DNA from 2 places in the Pseudoalteromonas sp. SIMBA_162 genome. Region 2 is predicted to be linked to the other one. Evidence: riboswitches for the same ligand, from Rfam matches in the RefSeq annotation. Region 2 holds a riboswitch; the other holds the start of a gene.
The links. A riboswitch is a leader RNA that binds a small molecule or an ion and turns the genes downstream of it on or off. The one in region 2 is predicted to bind cobalamin.
Positions count from the first base shown of each region.

Region 1: linked by a shared signal. The riboswitch ahead of R0J88_RS09650 (ABC transporter ATP-binding protein) and the one ahead of R0J88_RS03600 (TonB-dependent receptor domain-containing protein) in region 2 are both predicted to bind cobalamin.

Region 1 is NZ_JAWJBQ010000010.1:114,822-118,996, reverse strand. It holds gene R0J88_RS09655 (FecCD family ABC transporter permease) at 1-480, opposite strand, end outside; gene R0J88_RS09650 (ABC transporter ATP-binding protein) at 482-1,282, opposite strand; cobalamin riboswitch at 1,358-1,497, opposite strand; gene R0J88_RS09645 (porin) at 1,545-2,474, opposite strand; gene R0J88_RS09640 (LysR family transcriptional regulator) at 2,660-3,514, opposite strand; gene R0J88_RS09635 (DUF413 domain-containing protein) at 3,606-3,980, shown strand; gene R0J88_RS09630 (diguanylate cyclase) at 4,066-4,175, shown strand, end outside.
Region 2 is NZ_JAWJBQ010000003.1:176,826-181,000, reverse strand. It holds gene R0J88_RS03610 (VanZ family protein) at 1-293, opposite strand, end outside; gene R0J88_RS03605 (YajQ family cyclic di-GMP-binding protein) at 447-929, shown strand; cobalamin riboswitch at 1,108-1,271, shown strand; gene R0J88_RS03600 (TonB-dependent receptor domain-containing protein) at 1,304-3,130, shown strand; gene msrA (peptide-methionine (S)-S-oxide reductase MsrA) at 3,176-3,712, opposite strand; gene R0J88_RS03590 (efflux RND transporter permease subunit) at 3,795-4,175, opposite strand, start outside.

The DNA of each region.
Region 1 (4,175 bases), on a different contig from region 2:
TAAAAACGAGAGTGCAACACCAGCAAGTAACATAGACTCAACTTGCCCGCCCTGCTGCCTTGTGGCAATTAATATAAGTAAGCTCATTGCTAATAAGCTACCAAGCAAGGCTGCGGCCGAAAGCATAAAACCCGCGCTAATTCCCACAAATGCCATAAGTACAACTACACCAAACGAAGCACCTGACGATATACCGAATAAGTAAGGATCTGCTAGTGGGTTACGTGTCACGGTTTGTAAAATTAGCCCAGCGATAGCTAACCCGGCACCGGCTAAAAACGCCAATAATGTACGGGGCATTCTTAATTCAAAAATAATACGGCTGGTGAATGAAGCATCATTTAAATAAATAAAACTGTTAAATACATCCTGTATTGAGGTATCTGCAGCACCAAAGCTCAATGCTAAAAATAAACTCACTAAGGCAATAGTAATACAGATAATCAGTGCAACTGAATGGCGTACATGCATTGCTAACATATTATTTGTAACCATAAAAGTAGGTAATATGAGGCGTAACTTTACCCAATTGAGATTCTTGAGGATGGTTACTAACCTGAGCGCATACACCAAACACATCATCAAGCATGTGCTCAGTCAGTACCTCTGCAGGAGAGCCGGTATGCGTTATTTCTCCATTTTTAATGACGACAAGCTCATCACACATAGCGCTAGCCAAATTAAGATCATGAAACGAAGCAAATACTGTAACACCAAGAGACTTTGCCAGCTCCATAACCTGTATTTGATATTTAACATCAAGGTGGCTAGTGGGCTCATCCATAATTAACAGCTGAGGTTGCTGAACAATAGCACGTGCAATGAGTGCCCGCTGCTTTTCGCCCCCAGAGAGCGATTCAAAATTTTGATTTGTATGCAGCTCAAGCCCTACCGTTTTTATAGCTAGAGTGATTTGTTGTTTTTCGCTTTGCGATGTTGAACTAAATAACGATTTATGAGGCGTTAGGCCAAGAGCCACAACATCAAATAACGACAAATTAAAATGCGATGGCGCCTCTTGTAAAACAACAGCAACGCACTTTGCATATTCATCACTTTTAAGCTGCCAAATATCATGGTTATTAAACTCTATAACCCCTTCATTAGGCTTATTAAAACGATATAAACAACGCAGTAAACTCGACTTACCTGCACCATTAGGGCCAATTAAGCCCACAAATTTACCTTCGGGTATTTGCACATTAATGTGTTTGAGAATAGGTTTATTTGCTATTCCCCACGAGAGATTTTGAACGTTTAATAATGGTGCTTTAGTTTGCAATACTCTGTCCTAGACACGAGTACCCACTTGTAATGCAACCACCAAAAAGGAGTACATTAAAATTAGCATGAGTAGGCCCGCTCATTAAAAATTGATTTGTATCTGACTTAAAGCATAGCGCTAATTACAGTTGCGGGAACAGTTGAGGAATTGCACCTCATTCCAAATGAAGCTCTATTATGGGCGGGTAAGTAAATAATTTAAAGCAAAAAAAACCGCGCTAATTACAGCGCGGTTAAAAAGGGAGTGTTTTAACTCGTCGTTAAAACTTATATTCCATACCTAAACCTAAGTAATCTTGGTCTACGTTGTTGTCCATATCAAAGCTTGAGTAAAAGCCAAATACTTTAATGTTCTTGTTAAGCTTGTGATCAACACCCACTGAAATAGCTGTTTTATCATCACTATCGTCAAAGTCCATTGCTTGGTACTGAACTTTGAACGTATTTTTACCCATGCTGTATGCTGCATTTAATAAGTAACCGTCACCTTCAGCTGAACCGTCTACTTTTTCTTGAGTTTGGTACATAGCACCGAGTTTAAAGTCTTCAACTTTACCTTGGATTGACGCACGTACAACATCGTAACCATTTACTTCGCTGTCAGCTGCAATTGAGGCATATACCGCACTCTTTTTAAGTGCTGAATCACCGTAAGTTACTGCCATTGAGTAACCGTTATCAGCATCTACATCATCCTCAGCAATAAAAGTAGCAAGTACTTTAAAACCTTCGTATGAGTTAGAAGTATATGTAATTGAATCACCTAAACGGTTTTCACCCTTGAATACGTTTTTAATATCGCCTTCAAGGTCATTAAATAAATCGAGTTTACCTTGCGCTTGTTTAAACGCCGTGTCGTTACGACCCACTACAACCTGACCAAACGAGCCTTTAACACCAACATATTGGTTACGCGCAGAAATATTATCGTCGTCGCCTTTTGAGTCTGCATCTGTTACATCAACTTGAAACTCAAACTTATAAACTGCTTCTAAGCCATCGGTAATTTTTTCTGAACCTTTAAGGCCAAAACGAGATGCATTACTTTTAATTTCAGTGAACGACCCTTCGCCGTCATCTGTAGACTGAACAGTCACATTTGCTTTACCGTAAACATCAACGTCAGCAAGTACATTAAAAGATAAACCACTTAGCAAAGCGACACATAAGCTCGATTTTACAAATTTCATGTTATTTCCTCGATAATCACAAAAGACTAATTTTTAAAACGACTGCAGTTTGTCACCACTAAATGACAGAAATATTACAAATGAAATATTTTTGACTTTTAAAGTTAATAAAACTGCATTATTTATGAAATCAAAAGGACATGAACATCAATCATACAAATATGTACCCACTTAAAATCCAATTACTAAGCATGTGCCTTAATAGTAGGTAGTAAATTTATGAGTGTTTCTATCAGTTCCTTTTGTTCGTTATCTCTATGGTAGGCTACAAATATATCTCTTGACGTATTTTCTACATTTTTTACATGAAATAATTCACCATTTTCTAAATGTTGCTCAACCAAAACATGTGGAATAAATGCGCTACCACCACATTGTAGTATTAAATCTAACGCAATTCGTCCGGTACTTGTTCTAAAGTAAGGAGGGGTTTTACCGTTAAACTGGCGTGCATGCCAAAGTGAAAATGTCGTTCCCCAGTCAACATACACGTACTGATTATCAAAAAAGTTTTCGTTTGTTGCAGTGTCATACCCACTTACAGGAATAATAGGCAGTTCACAAATACGCTCAACAACTAACTCATCTACTTTTGGTGGATCAAATAAAATGGCTAAATCAAGCGTGCGCTCAAGCAATAATCGCGTGCTTTCTTGCTGGGCTTTAACTTCAGCAACCAAAGAGACTCCCGGCATAGCCGACACAATATTAGTAATACCAAACTGCAAAAAGGCATCCCAAATATTAGGCGTCCCTGCCAAGCTAATTTGTTTATGCATATTATCAGCAAGGGCTACATCTACTTTGGCGCGCTGCATACCAGTTATGATCATTTGCGCATGAGGCAACAACCGTTCACCAGGCGCTGTTAATTGAATATTATTACGCTGGCGAATAAATAAATTAACACCAAGCCCTTGCTCTAATTGACGAATACGAAAACTGACCGCCGACTGCGTTATATAGAGGTTCTCTGCGGCTTTACCGAAATGACGCGTGCGCACTACTTCAACAAATGTTTTTAATAAATCGATATCCACTTTTTTATCCTCACGATAAAAATAACTTGTTTAAAAAATTGCCAAACTTGCATCATACTCCAACTAATTAATAGGGTATGAGGATATAGCTATGAGCATTAACATTTCACTACTACGCCAAGCATTTGTTAGCCAACGTCAATTTTATGATGATCAAAATTTTCCACGTGGTTTTAGCCGCAGCGGAAATTTCACCTTATTAGAAGCCAGTATACTAGAACAACATGGCATTGTTTTAAAAGGTTTATATAGTAAGACGATTGAACCACAAAATGAGCACCAAGAAAATTTTGTAGCTGTAGTAACTGGTTCACAAGAACCCACTAATCCGATTGAACGAGCATGGCTGAAATACCTAAAGCTCACTACTTGTAAAACGAAGTTTCATACCTTATTTGGCCGCTCAAAAATATCGAGCCCTGCGCCAATAAATCATGAAAGTTTTTCAGAATCAGATAGCCTATAACACACTCAGCTATTTGCTTTTTGGCGCTTTTACGGTTACAAAGTGTATTAAGCAATTTTTTTGCATAATATAAACTGGGTGTTCCGTGAAGCGAAAAATATTAATAGTTGAAGATACACCTGCTATAGCGCTTGTGCAGAAACATATAGCGCTAAAAGTAGGCTACGAAGTAGATGTAGCAGAAACGTTAGCACA
Region 2 (4,175 bases):
GCAGCACCAGCAAAATCAGCTATAAAATCGCCAATAGAGGCCTGCCTGTAGGGGAGTGCGTCTTGCATTATTTCAATTGATGCGCCGTAACCGGCCAATAACAAAATTTGTGCGTATAAGGGAAGCTTAAACGCTTTATCCATAATAATGGCAAGCACAAAAAAAATCCCAAAATGGGCTACTTTATCAATGTGTGGAAATAGGTTAGCTGCGCCTTTTATTTCTTTGGCAAATAAAAAAGTAAACGCCACGATGCTGAGCAAAAAAACAGCTTGGTAAACACGCCTTGTCACGTAAAATCCTAGAGTCGCTTAAAAAAGAAACTTGAGTATATCAAACTAAATGAGTATCGCACCTGAACAAGATGCAGAAAAATGTAAAGATTTATAGTTTTAGCGTTATAATTGCGTCATAAAAATTAAGATTGAATAGTTAGGAGAAAACCAATGCCTTCATTTGATATTGTATCTGAAGTAGAAATGAACGAAGCACAAAATGCGGTTGATAACGCAAACCGTGAACTTGAGACTCGCTTTGACTTTAGAGGTGTTGATGCATCTATTGAGCTAAACGACAAAACAATTAAACTTAAAGCTGAAGCTGATTCACAGGTTATGCAATTGTTTGATATTTTAGCGGGTAAAGTTTCTAAGCGTGGTATGGATGTAGCGAGCTTAGAGTTGCAAGATATTAGCCGTGCAGGTAAAAATGTATTTCGTAACGTTGCGCTAAAGCAAGGTATTGAAAAAGATGTGGCTAAAAAAGTAGTAAAAGCCATTAAAGATTCTAAAGTAAAAGTGCAAGCGGCTATTCAAGGCGAGGAAGTACGCGTAACGGGTAAAAAGCGTGATGACTTACAAGCTGCTATGCAAGTGGTGCGTACTGCCGATTTAGGTCAGCCATTTCAGTTTAAAAACTTCCGCGATTAATTATAAAAGCCTTTTTGGGCGCTTTATAAATAAAAAGCCAAATAGCCGCGCAGGTTATTTGGCTTTTTTTATAAACGCTACATAGTTTTTGTTTTTAATTGATTCGCTTTTTAGCTGTATAGACGTCCGTTGACATTTTTTATTAAACTCCTCACAATAGCGGCCTATTTTCAAGGTGCTTATTAATCTTTTCAATGGTTTGATTTTTTTAATAAGATAATCGGGAAGTTGGTGCGTTTTCATGATGACTACAATCCCAACACTGCCCCCGCAACGGTAAAGTAATACATAAAGCTATGTATTTACTGAGTCCGGAGACCGGCCTTGATGTAATCTTACTTAGTTCTTTGCGGTGGGCAAAGAAGGGGAACTTCATGTTAAAAAAAACAACTCTTGGCGTTGCAATTACTGCTGCGCTGTCACTATCTGTATCTGCTGCAGAGCAATCAATCGAAACCATTACGGTAACCGCTAATAAGTTTGAACAATCAATTACTAATGTATTAGCGAGTGTAAATGTTATAACTCGTAATGACATTGAAACCAGTAATGTTCGCGACTTACCAACGCTACTAACCACTCAAGTTGGGTTTCAGGTTAACCCTAACGGCGGTTTTGGCCAAAATGCCGGTGTTTCATTGCGAGGTACAGGGTCAGGTGATACGCTCATTTTAATAGACGGTGTACGCACTGGTTCGGCAACGCTTGGTCAAAAAGCATTAAGTAATGTGCCATTAAACAGTATTGAACGCATAGAAATAATTAAAGGTTCACGTGCTGCTATTTATGGCTCTGATGCGTTAGCAGGTGTTATTAATATTATTACTCGGGAGTCAGATAACCTTTCGGTTAGCGCTACGTTTGGATCTGACGCGTACCAAGACTACCAGATTGCTGGCTCTGTAAAAGCAGGCGATGTAACAACGGCTTTTAATGCAGGATTTGAAAAAACAGACAACTTTGATGTACTCCAAGGTGTTGCTCCCGATGAAGACGGTTTTGAAAACAAAAACCTTGGCTTTAAAGTAAACTATACCGACACACATTTCGGTAACTTTAAGTTACTAGGGCAATACAGCGAAGGCTTTGCTGATTACGACAGCCGCTTTAGTCCTGCCGATAGTACGATTGAGCGAGGGGGTTTTAAAAATTACCAGCTTTCGGCTGGTTGGAATAAAGACTATAAAAATCAAACTCACAGCCTTGATATAGCATTTGCAACGGATGATTCAGACAACCGTTATGTTGATTTTTCTCAAGGGCCAACAACAAGTACCTTTGTTACTAAGCGATCACAAATTGACTATAACGGTCAATACCGCTTAAACGACACGTTAAACATTAGTGGTGGTATTAATTGGTACAATGATGACGTATCACAAAGCTCAACCATGTTTGAAGTAGAGGAACGTGATGTATTAGCGGTATTTGTTGGCGCATATTACGATGCGGACGAGTTGCTTGCTAATTTAACCGTTCGTCAAGATGACGATGAGCAATTTGGTCATGAAACAACGTACACAGCGGCAGCTGGCTATCACTTATCCGAAAACGCTACATTTAGAATAAGCCAAAGCACGGGCTTTAAAGCACCTACCTTTAATGATTTATATTTTCCACTTTACGGCAATGCTAATCTTCAACCTGAAATGTCAGTGAATCGTGAGCTTGGCTTAAACGTCGACTTTGATACTGTACGTGTCGATGTCGCTATTTTTAGAAATGAAATTGAAGATAAAATTGATTATGACGCTAATTTTGCACTCACCAATATTAATGAGGCCCAATATGAAGGTGTTGAATTTAGTTTAGCCAATCAAATTTTGGGTTTTGATAGTAATGTGAATTTTGCTTACCTAAGTGCCGAAGATAAAGAAACAGGCGAAGCGCTTAGAAACGTTGCCAAACGAACCTTTAATTGGGAGCTTGCAAAACAGTTTGGTGCATTTGATACAAGCCTTGCAATGCAATATCGCGGTGAGCGAGCAGGAGCGGTTTCGCAATTGGGCTCGTATACGCTTTGGAATTTAGCAGGCAATTACCAAGTAAATGATGAAATTACGGTGTCGCTTCGTATAGAAAACGTATTCGATAAGGAATACAACGCAGTTGATTCTAACGCTGACTTTACAACAGGGCAGGTGTATTACTACAACACGCCAGAGCGCCGCTTTTTTGCTGGCATAGATTACCAGTTTTAAATAATCTAAATAAAAAGCCCGGTTTTACCGGGCTTTTTTGTGTTTTTACTCAGCTAAAAACTCTTTAAATACGGTTTCAAACTTATGTAATTTTGGTGCGATTAACATACTGCAATAACCCTGTTGTGGGTTTTCGTTGTAGTAATCTTGATGATAGTGCTCAGCAGGGTAGTAAGTTGTCACCGGGCTGACTTCGGTAACAATAGGCTCACTAACATGGGTTTGTAGCTGTTCAATCATAGTGTTAGTAAGCGCAAGTTGTTCGTCATTATGGTAATAAACAACACTTCGGTATTGTGTGCCAATATCGTTACCTTGGCGATTTAATTGCGTAGCATCGTGCAGTGTAAAAAACATAGCGAGCAATGTTTCAAAGCTTACAATAGTGCTATCAAATTCAACTTTTACTACTTCGGCATGGCCCGTTGTACCACTGCATACTGATTTGTATGTTGGATTGTCAGTATTGCCACCGGTATAACCCGAGCTTACATCAGACACGCCATTTACACGCCTAAATGCTGCGTCAATACACCAAAAACAGCCACCACCAAAGGTTGCTACTTGCGTTGTTGAACTCATAATTATTCCTAATATTTGACAAAGGTCACGCAAAGCTTAAAGCTTAGCGCCATAACAACAAGGTTACGACGCGTTAGCTTGCTTAGATCTCTTCAAGCGGTTTTTCGGCTGCTTGTTTATTAAGTTTTTGTTGTAAATATTCAGGCGATTGTGTGTTACGAGCAAGCGCATAATACGCTGCTGGCACAACAAATAAAGTAAGTAGCGTTGAAACAATAACCCCGGTAAATACCACAACACCAATTACCATACGGCTTTCAGCGCCAGGGCCTGATGCTAATACCAATGGCACTGAGCTCATAACCGTTGTTAGCGATGTCATTATTATTGGGCGTAAACGTTGTGTAGCCGCTTGTAATATTGCTTCGCTAAATTCTACACCTTTGTCGCGTAATTGGTTGGTAAATTCAACAATGAGTATCCCATTTTTAGCGCTTAACCCTATGAGCATAACAATACCAAT